DNA from 3 places in the Paenibacillus sp. S33 genome. Region 3 is predicted to be linked to each of the others. Evidence: riboswitches for the same ligand, from Rfam matches in the RefSeq annotation. Region 3 holds a riboswitch; each other region holds the start of a gene.

Region 1 (6,709 bases), 3.9 Mb from region 3:
GAATTTCCGTGGGGGCTAACAACGTGCGAGCCGCCGTATCTGCCCAAGCCATAAAAATAGCTCCACCGAGCGCAGATAATGGAACAATCAACCGGTAATCAGGACCTGTCACCAGACGAATGATATGCGGTACAACAAGTCCCACAAAGCCAATCACTCCACATACCGAGACAGCGGCAGCTGTCAGCAGCGTGGAAATGATCAAAACAGATAGCTTCGTCGCATCTACATGAACTCCCATGTGAGCCGCCTGACGTTCACCCAAAGCCAAAATATTCAGCACACGTGCCCGGTTCCATAGAAATACCAGTCCTATGACCACATAAGGTAAAAGGATTCCTGTATATGACCAACCGCGCAGACTAAGACTTCCCATCGTCCAGTACAATATTTCATTGACCGTCTCCTTCGACATGGCTGTCAGAAAGGAAACAACTGCTCCCAGAAAGGATTGCATCACCACACCCGACAAAATGAGACTTTGTGTCGGAATTTTCCCACCTTCCCGTGCCAACGTCAGCACCATCCACAGCGTCAGCATTCCGGTCGTAAATGCCACTAGCGGCAGCGTCCATATGCCAACAAATGAAAATTGAAGGCCCCAATAGATCAGTACTGCCGCTCCTACCGAAGCCCCCGAGGATACCCCCAGTGTATACGGATCAGCCAAAGGATTACGCAGCACACCCTGAAATCCGGCTCCCGCCAGCGCCAGCGCTGCTCCTACCAACATTCCCAGTAACACTCGTGGCAATCTGACCTTCAAAATAATCTGCTCTGAGGATGTATTCCAATCCGGTATAAACGTATCGCCTAACCACGGAAGGTGGTTAACCAGAATGCCCGTGATCTGGCTGACCGGAAGCTTGGCCGAGCCGATGCCAAGACAGAGCAGCAGCGTCAGCAACAGCAAAACAAGACCTGTCCCTCCAAAGCCGATCAGTTTACGGTTCATTTGAAAATTTCAGGATACACGCCCTTGGCCACTTCCTTGAGACCTTCCGTTACGCGTGGACCCGGACGACTGATCAAATTATCATCCACGGCAAACACCCGGTTGTGGCGAACAGCCGATATTTGATCCCATCCACTGCGAGCTTTAATGATTTCGCCGAGCGTTTGACCAGTTTTGTCGTCCTTGACACTTTTGCTGTACAAAATCACGTCAGGGTTCGCAGCAATAATATTTTCTTCACTAATTTGGTACCACCCCTTCTGCGTGGCACCTACATTTTCGCCGCCCGCCAACGTAATCAGCTCGTCCATAAACTCGCCTTTACCAACTGTCCAGCCTGGTGAAAACTCGACGTATACCCGCAGCTTCTGCCCTTTACCGATATTTTTAACTCCTTCTTTCACTTCCGCTACATCTGCTCTCATCTTGTCAGTCACCGCTCTCGCTTCTTTCTGATGATCGGTGATTTTCCCATACAATTCGATGTTAGCTATGACATCTTCAACTGTCTTCGGTTCCGTTTTAAAAATCATAATTCCCATGTCGCGCAGCTTGGTCGTAGCCTGTTCACTAAGTGATATCCCTGCAAAAACGACTTCCGGGTTAGCAGCAATGATCGCCTCTTCGTTCGGTTTCATAATACCGCCTACTTTAGGCTTTTTCGTAGCTGCTTCCGGGTAATCAGAGTAGTCGGAGACGCCAACTATTTCCTTATCCAGCCCGATGGCGAACAGCGCCTCGGTTTCTGCCGGGGAGACGGAAACGATTTTATCCGGCGCTTTTTTGAATGTAAATTCCTGTCCTGTTGCATCCTTAACTGTGAGTGGGTAAACTGTTTTGCCCGGAGGCTCTTGTGCGGTTACGGTCTTTCCTGGCTGCTGTGCAGAAGTCTGATTCTCTTTATTTTCAGCATTTTTTCCATTAGCGCCACATGCACTCAGCACAACTGCCAATATCAGAACCAATAGACCTGTTGTCCAAACCTTTATTTTTTTTCCTACCATGATTTGCACCCCTTCATAAAAAAATCGTTAAGAGCGTTACTTGAGCATCATCAGATATCTTCTAAATCCAGCCTTCTTTTCCTATCAAAAAAACCCCGCATCCTTATATCAGGACACAGGGGTCACGTTAGCGCAGATCGTGCGCAGGCGGCAGCTTCTTTCCGCACGGACAGTCACTGCGAACACGTCATCCTTTCCTCGAAGGATTATGGTGACAGGCGGACGGGCAGGTATCCTGACTTATGGTAAGATGCATGTCCTGAAATTTCTTCATATGCTTAGTAGCACATAAAGCAGGACTAACGGGCATGTTTCCATTTACAGTGGCGGGACCGCGCCGGACTTACACCGACTTCCCTTTTAACAGCGCAGGCAAGGGAAACCATAGTTTCATCACACTGCGCCGACCTCGTCTGCTGGATATTTGATGTAGTGGTAGTCAAGCCGTTCTTTTACTTGATGATTATAGGTTAAAATGAGGCGGCTTACAACCCAAACAGCCTCTTTATCCACTGGTGTCTAACCTAATGAGGGAGCATTTCGGCTATGTAATTGTACGGTCCTGCCAGCCTCAATTGAATCCTAAATGCTTCTCCCGGCTTCGGATTCAGACTCCAAAAATCATGGCCCGGTATCAGCATACAAGCTAACTGACGAATTACGCCACCATGCGTAACGACCAAAACAGAGAGCGGCCCAGCAGTCAAATCCATGGGTCGAACTTCCATAGCAACACGCCATTCATACAGAGAGTCAAGAAATTTCCGCAAACGATTCACAAAATCTGTCCAAGACTCTCCTCCAGGAGGGGTTATCCGTTGTGGCTCATCAATCCAAGCGCGATACAACGACACATCCTTGAGCATGTCATACGTTTTTCCATCCCACTCGCCAAAATGAAGCTCTCGCAGACGTGGTTCCATCATAGGAGACATAATAGATAGGGAACCTCCAGACGTCAATTCTGATTCCGGCACAATGATCTGCAAGGTCTGGCGACATCGCATTAAATCGCTGCAGTAGATTCGAGCAAAGGACTGCCCCTGCAATTCTTCTTGCAAAGGCTTTAATTCCTGTTCTGCTCCCGGTAGCAAACCTAAGTCGGAGTGTCCCAGATATCGACGTTCCTTATTCCATAAGGTTGTGCCGTGACGAACTAACACGAGTTCCATGTCCCAATGCAGATCTTCTTTAGTATCATACGGCACCTTATCCTCCTGTGAGTTCGGACTTTGTACGTATTCTACCGTCCTTTTTGCTGCTATATCTTGTTTCAAGATCATGTCACTTCCTGCTCGATCATTATTCAGTGTGTTACTCCTCACCCTCATTGCACCCATCCCAAGGCAAAACAACCTGCGGCTCCTAACAAACACAATCCTACGAACATACTGGACACGGCGAACATCAGCTGGATTGTATGCCGTATATCTTTCGACTCTAGCGGTCGTATCCAATCGCCCATGTATGCACGAAAGGAGCGCACGCCATGATACACATTATAGCCTCCAAGACGAATCCCCAGTGCTCCAGCAACAGCTGATTCCGGGAAGCCACTGTTCGGGCTTGGGTGCAGACGAGCGTCTCGCTTGACTGTGCGCCAGCTTCTTGCAGCATCTCGCTTGTACATCCACGCCGCTACGACAAGCATTGCCGCTGTCAGGCGTGCTGGAATGTAGTTAGCCACATCATCTAGACGCGCTGAAGCCCAGCCTAAATGCAGATACTTTTCATTTTTATAGCCAACCATGGAATCTAGCGTATTCACAGCACGATAAGCCAGCGCCAAGGGTGCTCCCCCGATCAAGGCATAAAAAAGCGGCGAAATAATCGCGTCCACGATATTTTCAGCGACCGTTTCAACCGTACCGCGTACAATCTCAGGCTCATCAAGCTGTTGCGTATCCCGCCCGACAATCATGCCCAGCTCCCGCCGTGCTGCTGCCAGATCATCCGCCTGCAACGCTCGGTATACTGCCATTCCTGCATCCTTTAGTCCTTTGGAAGCAATCGTGGTCGCAATCAGCACCATTTCTGCGCCGACAGATAACCACGGATGAATCCAGGCAAGCAAGTGCAACAGCGCCCAGGCAAGCGCAAAGGAGCCTCCCGCCACAATGAGCGGAAGCAGTATGCCCGCACGTTTTAGCCCTCGGTCACTGCGGACCTGGCGACGAATCGCTTTTTCCAATGCTGAAATGGCATGTCCCATACCGATGACTGGATGCGGCAACCACCTCGGATCACCGATCAGCCTGTCCAAAAGGTAGGCTGCCAGGATAATCAAGCTAACTGTCACGCCGCTGCTCCTCCTCCAGCACTTCACCCAATACAGACAGCAGCCTGCCGTTGGCTTCTGCATCCTTGACCGCAATCCGAAAATGGCTCGTCGTCAGTCCCGGATACATAGCACAGCTACGTATAAGAATTCCACGTTGTCCAAGCGCCTGCTGAATAGCCGATGCGCTCCACGTACCCGGCGCCCTTGCCAGCACGTAATTGGCTTCGCCGGGAACGACACCGCAGCCCCATTCCGCCAAGGCGGTCAACAGGCGGTTGCGCTCCGCAGCAATCAGCTCCTGTGTTTGGCGCTCATATGCTTGCCCACTTCTCAAACACGCCTCCCCAGCCAGCAACGCCAATCCATTCACACTCCAGGTCACCTGTTTGGCCGTCATTCGCCGGATATAGTCCGGATGAGCAATCGCATAGCCCAATCGCAAGCCAGGAATGGCATAAAATTTGGTCATTGACCGGATCAAAATCACATGAGGATAGCGATCCAGCACAGGCAGCAGTGAGTTTCGCCGTTCCATCGGAATAAAATCAATGAATGCTTCATCCACCACCAGCACGGTACCCGTTGTGCCAGCCGCCTCTGCCAGCTCGCATAGCTCCTGCTCACTATATTGCACGCCATTTGGATTATTCGGCTGTCCGAGGAACAAAACATCTACCTGCTCCATGAGCTGAAGGATGTCCTCCACGTCCGCCTTCCATTGAAGCGAGGCCTTCCCATACACCCGGTTGACCTCGGCTCCGAATTTGCCAGCCAGCTCGGCATATTCCGAAAAACACGGCTCCACTGTACCCACACGCTTAGGAGCTAGTCCCAATAGTAGGAGAGCCATGCTTTCAGCCGCTCCGTTTCCGATACTTAGCGACTCCGGTGGAACATGCAGTCGCCGTGCGAGCATATTTTTAAAATTCCGATGCCCAGGGTCTGGATAGCGAATCACAGTGTCAAATGAGTGTTGCAGCGCCTCAAGCACCTCTGGCGGTGGACCAAGCGGATTAATATTTGCACTAAAATCTACAAAATCCGCAGCAGCTCCGCCAAAAGTCGCGGCAGCTGTCTCCCTGTCTCCGCCATGACCGTAAACCTCTATCATTGCCTCTCATCCTTTCCGCCCGTTTCCAATCATTTAGCTCCATTATGAGGCTGCTTTTTGCGTCCCGTCAATGCAAATGAGCTTTTGTACATGGCTCACTTGGGTTACAATAGAAGGAGGCACACATAAATTACACAGTTTATATACGGAGGAATGGACATGCTGTTCATCGACAACCAGGGGATACACGATCCAGCCATTAATCTTGCTATTGAGGAATACGCGCTCAAGCATTTACCGCTGGACGACAGCTATTTGCTGTTTTACATTAATCAGCCTTCTATTATTATAGGCAAGCATCAAAACACTATTGAAGAAATCAACGCCGAGTTTGTTAGGGACAACAATATTCAAGTCGTTCGTCGCCTGTCCGGCGGTGGGGCTGTATATCATGATCTCGGTAATTTAAATTTCAGCTTCATTACTAAGGATAACGGGGAGTCCTTTCATAATTTCCTCAAATTTACGCAACCTGTGATTGACGCCCTGCGCCAAATGGGAGTAGAAGCTGAAATGACAGGCCGCAACGATCTACAGGTCGGAGAACGTAAAATTTCAGGAAACGCCCAATTTGCCACACGCGGACGTATGTTCAGCCACGGTACATTGATGTTCAACCTGAACTTGGATAATGTGGCTGCATCGTTGCATGCCAATCCCGAAAAGTTTAAATCCAAAAGCACAAAATCCGTCCGCAGTCGCGTGGCTAACATCAGCGAACTGATGGACCGTGAGATGACCATAGAGCAATTTCGCGAGGAACTGCTACGTTCCATATTCGGAGCAGAATTGGATCAGGTGCCTCAATATAAGCTCACCGATGCCGACTGGGCCAAAATCCATGAAATTTCCAAAGAACGCTACCAATCGTGGGATTGGAACTACGGTCTATCCCCCGAGAGCAATATCAAGCACACACGTAAATTTCCGGTCGGTATTATTGATATCCGCATGGATCTTAAGGAAGGCTACATCCGTGATATTAAAATCTATGGGGATTTCTTTGGTGTGGGTGACGTTGCTGATATTGAAAATATCCTGCGCGGCAAGCGCTATGATGAAAGTGAGGTACGTCAAGCCTTATCCTCTCTCGATTTGAAGCACTATTTTGGTAATATTGAGTTGGACGATTTTGTTGGACTTGTATTTTTGGAAGACTAACCGTTACTTTTTCCCATCGTTTCAAGCCAATACTTCAGTGGTTATAAGGGGACAGGCTCTTATAGGAGCTGTCCCCTTTTCATTGCGATATTGTCATTTTGAATATTATAAGATACAATTTTAGCATTGCCCCATGATAGAGATAAAGGAGAGAATACCGATATGTATAAATTAATTGCCATTGATATTGATGATAC
Region 2 (6,709 bases), 210 kb from region 3:
TTTGCCGCCGTCAAGGTCACGCGATTCTTGGCATCACGGTACACGACGCGTTCCTTTGCGTCCTCACCTTCCAGTTTGGCACGAATCGCCTCCAGCGGTGTAACCCGGTAGGGCAGCGTACCGGAATACCAGTCGCGGTACACCTCATTGCCATGCGTACCAATGACCGCTACTTTGCCGCACCGGGCAGGGTTCAAAGGCAAGAGTTCATGCTCATTTTTAAGCAATACGATCTGCTCCCTCGCCGCACGCAACGACAATTCACGGGCTTGCTCTGTCAGGAGAGCTTCCTCTCCGATTAAGGCATAAGGATTGTCTGCCGCCGGATCAAATTCCCCCAAACGAAAACGGACACGGAACGTATGGAACAATGCCCGATCCAAGTCTTCTTCTTGTAGCGTTCCTTGCGCCAAGGCTTCACGAATCGCCTGTTTGGAGAGCTCTGCATCATCTGTAATGCTGTCAATTCCCGCCCGAATAGATTCGGCCACACCTGGCGTGTGTGAATCGTAATACTGATGATCGTTGACAATCCCCATGACATCACCCGCATCACTTACGACAAAACCGTCCATCCCCCATTCGTCCCTGACAATATCGTTAACCCCATAATATAACGTAGCAGGCGTTCCATTAATCAGGTTGTAAGAAGTCATCATCGACTGGGCGCCGCCTTCCCTAAAAGGCTTCTCAAAGGCTCTTAGGTAATATTCTCGCAGGTTTCGTGGATCTATACTGGAGGAGCCACTTCCCCGATCCACTTCATTATTGTTACCTAGAAAATGTTTTAAAGTTGCGACCGCTTTCAAATATACCGGATGATCCCCCTGTATCCCCTTGACTAACTCCTTTGACAGCTCTCCCGTCAAATATGGATCTTCGCCGTAAGCTTCCTCATTGCGTCCCCACCTTGGGTCACGCTCCATATCCACTGTAGGTGCCCACAGGGTCAGACCGTTTAATTTGGGATCACGACGATAGTACACACGCGCCTCATCGGCGATAACAGAGCCGATGAGGCGCATTAATTCCGTATCCCAAGTACATGCCAATCCTACAGGCTGAGGAAATGAAGTCGCCTCACCCAACCACGCTATCCCGTGTGCCGCTTCCGTACCGTGCTTATAAGCTGCGACTCCCAATCGGTCAATGGACGGCTGGTATTGCAACATGGATTCAACCTTTTCCTCCAAGGTTAGTCGCGACACAAGATCCCGTACACGCTCATTCAGATGAATCTTCGGATCTTGAAATAAATATTCGATACCCGTTGTTTCATGACTCATATCCGTCATCTCCTTAGCTTAATAAGATGATAAAAAGTTCATTTATGAAAGCGTTTTAATATATCATAGCTAAAAAGGGATACCCCGGCAACAATACCGAAAACATCCTATACTGGTTGAAAGAGAGACCGCAGCATAAAGACAAAAAAAGTTGTATTTTACCTTCAATATACAAAGCTAAAAATAATATTTTTTGGTATAATCAGGATATATCATGGAAGGAGGAAGATCTAATGAAAAATACTGGAATGACACGGCCTCTAGATCAATTGGGCCGGATTGTACTTCCTAAGGAAATGCGGACCACAATGGATATCAATATCGGTGATTCACTTGAATTTTTCGTAGATGAAGAAGGGTTTGTACTAAGAAAATACACCGGTGTCTCCTGCAAATTTTGCGGCGCGGTGGATCATTTAACTTATTTTCGCGACAGCTTTATTTGCGCAGAGTGCATCCAGGTATTAAAGACCGATGAAAATGTGCATGCCACAAGCACCGATGCTATCCAGGCTCAAGAAGATTCTAAGCCGACCCGAACCAACACAACCTGGCAACCCAAGCAATCTAGAGTGCAGCAAGGTGAAATGGTAAAAAAGCTACGCAAGCTGATTCAGGAACACCCGAACCTGCCACAAAAAGTATATGCCGAAATGCTAGATATTTCCCAAGGCCGGGTGTCCCAGTTGAAAAAGCTACTCTAAACCTTCTCAAAACAATATCCCAAGATCATATACTATGTACTCGCAAGCCTATCATTTTCATCGCAACTACGATGGCCAGATATAGAGTAAGGTGCATATCCGTGGATGTGTCCCTTACTCTGTATCTGGCTTTTTTATGCTGCCCGCCCCTACCAATGTGACAATAGTCACATACTCTCAATGTATACGTATATACAATATATAGATCGAAACAATTGGTTAACACAAGATATCATCAATATGTTGTTTTTGTGAAAAATATATATATTTTACTATATGGAGGGTTTTACGATGAAGGTGCTGGAGGAACATCAATTATACGACATCGGCGAACGGGTCATTGGGGCACAAGATCTGGACATGCTGCGGGAGAATGCAAATTTGAATGGAGAATCGTTCAGCGGCAAAATGAGCAAGCTTGGGTCCGAGTATGCCAAATGGTATGCGCGCCTGCGGGTACTTCCGCCTGAACTGACGAACGCGATTGACCACGGGTATGTATATGTTCACGATTTGGACCAATATGCACTCGGAACTACAAATTGTATCTTTATTCCTTTTGGTCGTTTACTGCGAGACGGCTTCAATACAGGCAACGGCTCTGTGCGCACACCGCAAACGATTATGTCTGCTATGGCACTAGTCGCCATCATATTCCAGTCTCAGCAAAACAGCCAATTCGGAGGTGTCTCTGCCAATAAAATCGATTGGGACCTTGCCCCATACGTTGCCCGGTCCTTCCGCAAGCATCTGCGCAAGGGACTCCGGTTGTTCGAGGAAGAGATAGAATCCAGTCTACCTGACGACGAACTACATATGGCCAATCCCCATTTGCAAGAAGTCTGCCCTCGTTCATACGCATTCGCACGCGAAGAAACGGAGACGGAAACCCGGCAGGCTGCTGAATCGCTCATTCATAACCTGAACACCATGAGCAGTCGGGCGGGGGGACAGATTCCATTCACTTCACTGAATTACGGAATGTGCACGTCTGCTGAGGGACGGCTTGTTACTCAATCGCTGCTAGAGGCCACTATTCGCGGCTTGGGCAGCGGGGAAACTCCTATTTTTCCACAGCATATTTTCCAATGTAAAGAGGGAATCAACCAGGCAGAAGGCGACATCAATTATGATTTGTTCTTACGGGCGGTAGAATGCTCTAGCAGACGGATGTATCCCAATTTTGTGAATGTGGATGCCACCTTCAACCTGCCTTTTTACCGTGCTGATGATCCAGATACCATTATAGCGACAATGGGTTGCCGTACCCGCACCATTTCTGACCGTTTCGGTAGAAACCGGCAGAGTGGCAAGGGGAATCTCTCCTTCAATACCATTAATCTGGTGCGGCTTGGCATTGAATATGGTATTTGCACAGGCAAACGCCTGACACCTGACCGTGATCGCTTTGATGCGAGACTAGAAGAAGTTATGCGCATTGCGGTAGATGGCCTAATTCATCGCTATCAAATCCAGACCAGCCAACCGGCCAAAGCCTCGGACTTTATGATGCGCGAAGGGGTATGGGAAGGTGGAGAACAACTGGCACCAGATGATAAGGTGGGAGGCGTACTAAAACACGGTACGCTTTCGATCGGGTTCATCGGGCTGGCTGAGTGCATGAAGGCACTATACGGGAAACACCACGGGGAGGATGATTTTGTATACCGCGAGGCACAGCGAATCATCACTTCCATGCGCGTGTATTGCGATCGAATGAGTGAATATCACAATTTAAATATTACATTGTTCGCTACGCCTGCCGAAGGTCTGTCGGGCAAGTTCACATTGCTGGATCAACGTGATTTCGGGATTATTCCTGAGGTAAATGATCGAGAATATTACACCAATTCTTTTCATATTCCCGTGTATTACACGCTCCCGGCTGCTCGTAAAATCAGCTTGGAAGCTCCGTTCCATAACCTATGCAACGCTGGTGCGATTTCATACATTGAGCTGGACGGTAATGCGCGGAATAACCCGGATGCGTTTCTTAAAATTGTTCAGTATGCGCTGCATCAGAACATCGGCTATTTCTCCATCAACCATCCGGTGGATCGTTGTACGGAATGTGGTTATGAAGGGATTATCGGGACAAGCTGCCCCCAATGTGGCACAGATGAGGAGCACACACACTTTCAGCGCTTACGTCGGGTAACCGGATATCTGACAGGAGATTATACCGTTCGCTTTAATGCCGCAAAACAGGCAGAAGTTCGAGACCGGGTGAAACATAAGTGAATTTGTGTGGCTACATTCCGGAATCTCTGAACGAAGGATACGGCCTGCGCACCGTTGTGTTCATTAGCGGTTGCCGTCATGCCTGTCCTGGATGCTTTAATCCAGAGTCATGGAGCTTCCGTGCAGGCGAGCCATTCACCCCCCAACGACAACAGGAGGTCATTCGTGACATCATGGAAAATCCGTTGTTGGATGGACTGACTCTCTGCGGGGGAGACCCGTTTTTCTCAGCAGCAGAATGCTCGCAATTTGTGCGTGACTTCCGCGAAGCCTGTCCCGACCGAACCGTGTGGGCTTACACTGGCTTTGTCTATGAAGATCTACTCACAGATCAGGAGCGACAGGAACTGGCGCTTTTGTGCGATGTGATTGTGGACGGTCGTTTTGTAGAACAGCAAAAGGACCTGACCCTTCCCTTCCGGGGCAGTCGCAACCAGCGTCTGGTAGATGTGAAAGCCAGTATTCAGGCAGGCTATACCGTTTCATTGACATAAGGCGATGCTTACCCAGCAAGCAAGATGCTATATCTAATCTAAGACAAGCCCCCATCATGGGTAAGGCTTGTCTTAGATTAGATATAGCTAACAGATTCCATTGGAGTTTCTATTGCGCATCCTGTAAGTTTCACTTATGATGGTGAACAAGTATACGAGTGCATAATTATTCGTCATACCTTAACCGCATAGCTTGGAGATAGGTGTCTGTTCTATTCAGATCAGGCTTAAAAGGGAAGCCGGTGCAAATCCGGCACGGTCCCGCCACTGTAAACGGGGAACTTTCAGCTGTTCATATATCCACTGGTCCACAGACCGGGAAGGAATGCTGAGCGTCATGATCCGTAAGTCAGGAGACCTGCCTATTTTAACAACATCGCAAGTACCTACGGAAGATAGGGAGGTGTTAAAAGCAGTCGCCGTATTTTTGATTTTTTAATCACGGAGGCATTCTTTCCCCTACTTATTTTTAACTTTGGGGGGAAGAATGCCTTTTTTGGTACGTAAAAATAAAACAGCTACCCGCTAGGAGGAAAAGTACATGTCCATTATTGAATGGCCTGAATTGTCCGGCTTAATTAGCAGTAATCTGGGATATCCGCGTATCGGCGAAAATCGGGAATGGAAGAAAGCACTGGAACGCTTCTGGAACGGCAGCATTAACGAAAGCGAACTGCAGACGGAAATGAAAAAATTACGGTTGGAGCATCTGAGCAAGCAGCGCGATAAGGGGATTGATCGCATTCCTGTCGGAGACTTCTCCTATTACGATCACATGCTGGATACATCTGTGATGTTCGGTCTAGTACCTGAACGGTTCAACTATCGTCCCGCAGGTCCGATTCCTCTGTCCGTGTACTTCGGGATCGCTCGCGGTCAGAAGGGAGCAACCGCCAGTGAAATGACCAAATGGATGAATACCAATTATCACTACATCGTTCCCGAATTGGCAAATGCAGTCCCGGTATTCACTGAAAATAAACCCTTACAGGCTTATCGTGAAGCAAAACAGGAACTAGGCATTGAGGGTAAACCGGTTCTCATCGGCCCTTATTCATTCGTTACCCTTTCCAAAGGCTATGATCGTAAGGAGCTTGCCTCTATTATAAGAACCTTCCTGCCTTTATACACCCGTGTCCTGTCTGAGCTAGCAGCAGAAGGTGTTCAGTGGGTACAAATCGATGAACCTGTCCTGACCACCTCATTCCCAGTAGAGGATCTGGACATTATTCAAGAAGTCTATGAAGCTTTGACCCAAGCTGCGCCCTCCTTAAATATAATGCTGCAAACCTACTTTGGCAGCCTAGATCATTATGAGCGTCTGTCCGCACTTCCGGTACAGGGGCTGGGTCTTGATTTTGTGTATGATGATGGCGAAAATCTTCAGCATATATTGCAGCATGGCTTTCCTAAAGGAAAAACGCTGGGCGCTGGTGTCATTGACGGACGCAATATATGGCGCAGCGACCTGAACGCTGTAGCTGCACTGCTGGGTCAGTTAGCAGAACAGACCACTGCCGAGCAGCTTATCGTACAGCCATCATGCAGTCTGCTGCATGTGCCAGTCAGCCTGGAGGCAGAGCACAAGCTGGACAAGGAGCTGGTGCAAGCGCTGGCCTTTGCTGATGAAAAGCTAGAGGAAATCGCCATCCTGACAGCTGCACTTGGCAAACACGATCCATCCGCACTCACCAAGCTTGGACAAAGTGCAGATGCGGTAGCCCGTTTCAACAGTTCAGCGGCACGCGTACAGACAACTGCCGATCTGGCCGACCTGTTGGCCAAAGAGCCTCTGTCACGCAGCGTTCCTTTCGCCGAGCGTCGTGAGATTCAGCAAAATAAGCTGAAGTTGCCTCCACTGCCTACGACGACCATTGGTAGCTTCCCGCAGACCGCCGAGATCCGCAAGGCCCGCCTGCACTATCGCAAAGGAGAATGGTCTGCCGAGCAATATCGAACGTTCATCCAACAGCAAATTAAGGAA
Region 3 (6,709 bases):
TTTATCTGACACCGTATTAAAGGTAGATTCATTTTTGAATCATCAGGTAGATACAGCATTAGCATTGGAGATTGGTAAGGAGTTTGCACGCCTTTTCGGCAGTGCTCCGATCACCAAGGTGCTTACAATTGAAGCTAGTGGTATTCAATTTGCTATGGCTACTGCTATTGCCTTGGGGGTCCCGTTCATTTATGCGAAGAAAAAGAAGGCAATCACGCTAAATGAGCAGGTATACTTCGCAGAGGTTCATTCGTTCACTCGGCAGGAAACCTATCAGGTGAGCATTTCCCAAAAATATCTCGATGCTAGCGACCATGTGCTGATCGTGGATGATTTTCTGGCTACTGGCGCAGCCTTGGTTGGACTTACGGATATTGTGAAGGAAGCAGGAGCGGAGCTGGCCGGGGTTGGCTGTGTAATTGAGAAGAGCTTCCAGGAAGGCCGTGGACTGTTGGAGCAAAGAGGCATTGCTGTGCGCTCTCTTGCGCGTATCGCTTCCATGGCACCAGGCGAGGTTCATTTTATAGAGGAAGCTGGAGCGGTGATTCCTCCCGTTAAGGAGAATGTGGGATGCTAAGTAAACAAAAGTTATTCGCGCTGGGCTTCCAGCATGTCATGGCGATGTACGCTGGAGCAATTGCTGTACCTCTAATTGTAGGAGGAGCATTGCACCTGACACCAGCCCAGATGGCTTATTTGGTGGCTGCCGATCTGTTCACTTGCGGGATTGCTACGTTATTACAGATTATGGGGACACGCTTTTTCGGTAGTAGACTGCCTGTCATTTTAGGCTGTACATTTACGGCAGTAGGGCCCATTATCGCGATTGCTTCGACCTCAAATTTAGCGACAGCGTACGGTGCTATTATTTTGTCCGGTATATTCGTGGTGTTAGCAGCACCTTTGTATGGCAAGCTGCTACGCTTTTTCCCGACGGTCGTTACGGGTTCGGTCGTTACGATTATCGGTCTATCTCTTATTCCGGTGGCGATGAACAATGTAGCAGGGGGTCAGGGTAGTTCGGATTTTGGACAGCCGCGCAATTTGCTGCTGGCGTTAGTTACACTACTGGTTATTCTGCTTGTGAATCGGTTGGCAAAAGGCTTTTTGCGCTCGATTTCCGTGCTTATTGGTCTGTTCGCGGGCACAGTGGTTGCTTATGCGATGGGAATGGTGCATTTTGCTCCCGTGGCGGAAGCCTCATGGGTGAGTGTCGCGCAGCCGTTTTATTTTGGTAAGCCAGAGTTTAGCATGATGGCAGTATGTACGATGATTATCGTCAATATTGTCAGTATGGTTGAGTCTACAGGCGTTTATCTGGCAGTAGGCAAAGCGATTGATCAGAAGGTGGAACAGAAGCAGATCGTCAATGGTCTGCGTTCCGAAGGACTCGCGATTATGCTTGGGGGTATTTTTAATGCGTTTCCTTATACAGCTTTTTCGCAAAATGTTGGCCTGATCTCACTCACACGCGTCAAATCGCGGAACGTTATTTTTGCTGCGGGCGGGATCATGGTTGTTCTCGGTTTGCTGCCTAAGCTGGCTGCCTTAACGACAGTGATTCCTAACGCTGTGCTAGGCGGAGCGATGATCGTCATGTTCGGCTCGGTTGCTGCATCAGGCATGTCTATTTTGTCAGAAGTGGATCTGCGGAAGGAAAGCAATCTGCTGATCGCAGCATGCAGTATTGCCGTGGGCCTAGGCTCTGCCGTTCTGCCACAAATGTTCGACCAGCTGCCGAGCTTTGCCAAAATGCTGTTGCAAAATGGTATCGTTTCGGGTTCGATTACAGCGATTGTCTTGAACATTGTTTTGACGAGAAAACAAGGGGAATCGGTCAAAAGCGTGACGGTTTCGGAGGTTCCACAGAAGGTTTGATGATTAGGAATAAATAAAGATAGCCGGAGAGAGGACGTATGCCTCTTTTCCGGCTTTTTGGCATGGAGTTATCCAGATAGTAGATCCCCTTGCCGTCTGGGGACATATAGATAAAGCTGCGGGATGAAATGGGTAGCTCTAATTTGGTGCATTTTCCAGTTTATGCGCTAGAAGAACTTGCTAGAGTGGTAGGAAGGGGCATGGTATAATCTAAATTATGGATTTTGAATAGTGGTGGATGTTTTCGGACCACGGTGCAGCTTCCCGAAAGGGGGTGAAGCCGATGGTCAACCTTGTGTCGTGCTACGATGTGTTGCGTTGGATGGTTGCGTTACTAAGCCTGGTGTTTAGTATTCGTAAACTTTATCGCTGGCTACGTCGGAAATTTCGGAACAAGCGAAAACCCACCGCGTAATTAGGTTAGGCGCCTAACGGTGGGTTTCGTTTGCATTAACATTTAGTTGTGCAGCGCGCCGTGGTGGTGATCCACAGCCTTTCAAGTCCTAAGAGTCTTTGCCGTTGGCGCGGCGAAGGCTCTTTTTAGTATACGGACACGGTGGTTTACTCTATACCTAATTTTAACACTTCAATTGCGTGCACGCAATTGAAGGTTATGTCTTGTTTCTACCTTATCGTTCAAATTTGAATTATTGTGCAGCATTTATTGACAAGCCTGTGACAACAAAATAAGATCGTAATGGAAAGAAATAAAGGAAGAAAACAGGTGTGAGCCGGACGACTCTATGTACGGGGTTTTGTTGAGACCATGTGGATAGTTGTTGAGCGTGTTCACTTAAAAGGGAAGTTCGGTTAATTCCGACACGGGCCCGCCACTGTATACAGGCATCAGCAGGATACTGCTGGAGCTTTCAGAACAGCCACTGGAACTGTGAAGAACCGGGAAGGCCTGAAAGATACGCCTGGAGTCAGGAGACCTGCCTGTTTTGACATCACTGTCAGACCCACGGGATGCTGGGGAGGTGGTTAGGCGTGCTGCATACGGAATGTTTGAAACCGATCTGACCCCTTCTATGTTTTTGGAGTTGGCTTCGAGGTGTGTTTTGACATTTTATAATGAAAGCATTTCTGACTGCTGATCAAGTGGTCTGGAATGCTTTTTTCGCGTTTTGCGTTAGGTTTATATGATTTTACAAGATAGAGGGGGATTCATCGAATGATTAGCAATCGTAGCAGGCGCTCATGGTTGATATGTACAGGGGTGATGCTGTTACTGGCAGTTATGGCTCTTTCGGGATGTACTAGCAATAAGACGTCGAATAGCTCCGGCAAAGATGAGAACGCGTCAGTACAACAAACAGCGACAGGTAAAAAGCTGGTAATGGCGTATACATGGAAACCGTCAGGTGTTGACCCGCACGGAGATAATAGCTGGGATGTGATGCGATCCGGTGCAGGTGAGACACTGGTACGTTTGAATGAAAAGCTGGAGCCTGTGGCTTGGCTGGCAAAGGAGTGGAAGCAGGATAGTCCTACAGTTTGGACGTTCAGCTTGCAGGATAAAGTCACTTTTCATAATGGAAAGAGTATGGATGCAGCAAGTGTAAAAGAATCTTTGCTACGCTCTATCGAGAAAAGCCATCTGGCGAAGGATTTACTGAATGTGAAGTCCATTGATGTAAGCGGCCCGCTGGCCTTAAAGATCACGACAAACCGGCCGAATGCGGCGTTGGTGTCCAATCTAGCTGATCCATCGACGACTGTACTGGATGTGGCATCGATGAAAGATGAGCAGAGTTACCCAGCGATGACAGGCGCCTTTAAAATTAAAGCGTTCAACAAGGACCAATCCTTGGTCGTAGAGCGTTATGACGGATACTGGGGCGAGAAGGCCCGGTTGGCTGAGGCGACAATGAAGTTCATTACGGACGGGAATTCGCGCCTGATGGCGCTGCAATCCGGCGAGGTGGACGTAGCGACGGATATTCCGGTTGATAACGCAGAGGTACTGAAAAAGAACGACAAGCTACAAGTGCTGTCGGCTCCCTCCTTGCGCACCCATATGATCGTGTACAATATGGAATCCCCAGTATTCAAGGATGCGGCGAACCGTAAGGTGGTGGACAGCCTGATTCCACGCACATCGATTGTGAGCGCCGTCATGAGGGGCTTCGGTACGGAAGCAAGCAGTCCGTTCCCGAGCATTCTTCCCTTCGGTAAAGTTGAGCGTAAAGCGCTGGACGGAACGGCGGATCAGCTGTTAACGAAGGATGGCTGGCAGAAGGACGCCCAAGGGACATGGACTAAGCAAGGCAAGCCGTTCGAGGTTACGCTGCTGACTTTTCCTCAGCGTCCAGAGCTCTCTGTTATGGCTGAGGTCATCCAAAGCCAATTGCTGAAAGAGGGAATCCAGGTCAAGATTCGCAAGGTGGAAAATATCGACGAGGCGTTGACCAAAAACGATTGGGATTTTGCTATGTACAGTATGCTTACTGCTCATACAGGAGAGCCACAATATTTTATGGACATGTTTTATTCTTCGCAAAGCGAAGCCAATGTAAGCCGTTATAGTTCCAAACCGCTGGAGAGTATTCTTAACAGCTTGAAGCTGGCGAAGGATACAGCGCAGCGTAATGCTGTGACACTACAAGCGCTGGATATCATCAATACGGATTTGCCACAGTCCTTCATTGTGCATCCTGACAATGTGTTTGGTGTGAAAAAAGGGGTAGAGGGTTTTACACCCCATCCGATCGAGTATTACTACATTACAGCGCAATCCGATATTGCGGAATAACGAGCGGCGTATCCTATGATTCGTTTTATACTGGAACGTGTGGCGCAGCTGCTCATCATTGTATTCGTTGTATCCACGCTGACTTTTGTACTGATGCGGCTGGCTCCTGGAGACCCTGCTACCATTTTGCTCACCGCGCATAATGTCCCTGCCTCTGAGGAGGCGTTGACGACGCTACGGCAGGAACTAGGCTTAAACGAACCGTTTCATATTCAATATGTGAACTGGCTGCGGGATGTGTTCACAGGGCATTGGGGCACCTCGTATGTATCCAAGGAATCCGTGCTAGCCGAACTGTGGAACAGACTGCCTGCTACTGTGGAGCTAGCTGCTGCGGGCTTTGCCGTCATGACGGTGCTTACGCTGGGGTTGGGGCTGGCTGCCTCGCTAAAAATTAGCGGCCCATTGGATCGTCTGGGCAGGCTGTTCGCCCTGCTGGGATCGTCGATCCCCTCTTTTTGGCTTGGGTTTCTGTTGATCTATCTATTCTCCGTTCGCTTGGGCTGGCTCCCATCCATGGGAAGGGAGGATTGGACACATTTAGTGCTCCCAGCGCTGACTCTTGGCGCAGGTTTGGGAGCTGTGCAAGCCCGTGTACTACGCGCTCAAATACTGGAGCTGGGTGACCGGAATTTTGTGAAAGCAGCGAAGGCTCGAGGCTTTTCCCGTATGCATATCCTGTTTTTTGAGATATTTAAGCATGCGGTTCTGCCTATAATTACACTGCTAGGTACCAACCTATCATTTATGCTGGCAGGTAATGTCATCGTAGAGACCATTTTTTCATGGCCGGGGTTGGGCAAGTATTTTATAGATGCAATTACACAGCGAGATTATCCGGTGATTCAGGGATATGTTATTTTCGCCGTATTTTTAATTGTAGGAGTTCAGTGTTTGGTGGATGTGGTCCAGACGGCAATAGATCCGAGGCTGCGTTTGCGTTAAGGGGGAAGCTGAAAATGAAAAAGATACGGCTTTCCTTTCAAGGGAGCTTGCTGGCAGGAGGCGTACTGTTTGGTCTGATCGTGCTGCTTGGGTTATTGGCTCCATGGGTCGCTCCTCATGATCCTCTTCAAGTGGATCTTTTGAACCGTCTGGCACCACCCAGTCGGAAATATCCTTTCGGTACGGATCATCTGGGTCGGGATGTGCTGTCAAGGCTAATTTACGGGATTCGGATGAGCGTGCTAATCGCATGTGCAATTACTGTAGCTACGTTGTGCTTCAGTCTGCCTATAGGGTTGCTCATTGGTTATGTGCGCGGACGCGTGGATCAGCTGGTTATGCGTGGAATCGACGGCGTACTGGCTTTTCCTGATATTATTTTAACGGTGGCAATTGTGGGCATTTTGGGTCCAGGTTTTGTTAACATGACCCTTGCGATTATTGCGGTACGGTGGGCGGGCTATGTCCGGTATATCCGTAGTCTGGTTCAAAAAGCCTGTCAGGAGGACTACGTTCGATATGCCCGTTTATCCGGCAATTCACACGTACGTATACTGAGCCGTTATGTATTGCCACAAGCGTTGCCGCAGTTGTTGGTTTATGCGGTATGGGATATCGGACGCGTGGTGCTGATGATCGCTGGGCTGTCCTTTCTTGGACTGGGTGTACAGCCGCCCAAGCCAGAGTGGGGCGTGATGCTGCATGATGCAACCTCGTATTTTCAGGTGGCTCCGCATGTCATGATTTTCCCGGGCTTGGCGATTATGCTGTTCGTACTTGCCTGCCAGCTTTTGGGCGACCGCTTTTCGGAAAAGGGGGCGGCCAAATAGTGGAGGATCAAACAGCCCTTGGGTGCAAGGATGCGATAGAACAAGTGGCAGGGCGAAAACCGTTGTTACACGTGGAACATTTGGAAATCTGCCGCACAGGCGTAGGAGCAAGCGGAAGCGGGAGCAAACTACTGCTGCGTGATGTGAGCTTTTCCATATATTCAGGGGAGATTGTGGCCCTGACCGGACCGAGTGGATGCGGCAAGAGCCTGACCGCACACGCAATCGCAGGCATGCTGGAGCCAGGTATTAATGTTACGCAAGGGCGTATCTACTATAACGGGGAAGACATTCTTCCGTT

The links. Region 3 has a riboswitch for cobalamin ahead of ACWGXJ_RS24395 (ABC transporter substrate-binding protein). Riboswitches for the same ligand answer to the same signal wherever they lie in the genome.
Region 1: linked by a shared signal. The riboswitch ahead of ACWGXJ_RS07070 (ABC transporter substrate-binding protein) and the one ahead of ACWGXJ_RS24395 (ABC transporter substrate-binding protein) in region 3 are both predicted to bind cobalamin.
Region 2: linked by a shared signal. The riboswitch ahead of metE (5-methyltetrahydropteroyltriglutamate--homocysteine S-methyltransferase) and the one ahead of ACWGXJ_RS24395 (ABC transporter substrate-binding protein) in region 3 are both predicted to bind cobalamin.

The regions. Positions count from the first base shown of each region.
Region 1 covers NZ_JBSIEZ010000001.1:1,505,963-1,512,671, reverse strand. The annotation lists gene ACWGXJ_RS07075 (FecCD family ABC transporter permease) at 1-955, opposite strand, end outside; gene ACWGXJ_RS07070 (ABC transporter substrate-binding protein) at 952-1,959, opposite strand; cobalamin riboswitch at 2,168-2,361, opposite strand; gene ACWGXJ_RS07065 (histidine phosphatase family protein) at 2,484-3,242, opposite strand; gene cbiB (adenosylcobinamide-phosphate synthase CbiB) at 3,287-4,258, opposite strand; gene cobD (threonine-phosphate decarboxylase CobD) at 4,248-5,351, opposite strand; gene ACWGXJ_RS07050 (lipoate--protein ligase) at 5,511-6,512, shown strand; gene ACWGXJ_RS07045 (Cof-type HAD-IIB family hydrolase) at 6,675-6,709, shown strand, end outside.
Region 2 covers NZ_JBSIEZ010000001.1:5,162,815-5,169,523, forward strand. The annotation lists gene ACWGXJ_RS23460 (glycoside hydrolase family 3 C-terminal domain-containing protein) at 1-1,286, opposite strand, end outside; gene ACWGXJ_RS23465 (AbrB/MazE/SpoVT family DNA-binding domain-containing protein) at 1,520-1,990, shown strand; gene ACWGXJ_RS23470 (anaerobic ribonucleoside triphosphate reductase) at 2,282-4,231, shown strand; gene nrdG (anaerobic ribonucleoside-triphosphate reductase activating protein) at 4,228-4,725, shown strand; cobalamin riboswitch at 4,910-5,105, shown strand; gene metE (5-methyltetrahydropteroyltriglutamate--homocysteine S-methyltransferase) at 5,267-6,709, shown strand, end outside.
Region 3 covers NZ_JBSIEZ010000001.1:5,373,008-5,379,716, reverse strand. The annotation lists gene ACWGXJ_RS24405 (xanthine phosphoribosyltransferase) at 1-577, shown strand, start outside; gene ACWGXJ_RS24400 (nucleobase:cation symporter-2 family protein) at 571-1,878, shown strand; cobalamin riboswitch at 2,632-2,835, shown strand; gene ACWGXJ_RS24395 (ABC transporter substrate-binding protein) at 3,053-4,633, shown strand; gene nikB (nickel ABC transporter permease) at 4,649-5,578, shown strand; gene ACWGXJ_RS24385 (ABC transporter permease) at 5,593-6,408, shown strand; gene ACWGXJ_RS24380 (ATP-binding cassette domain-containing protein) at 6,408-6,709, shown strand, end outside.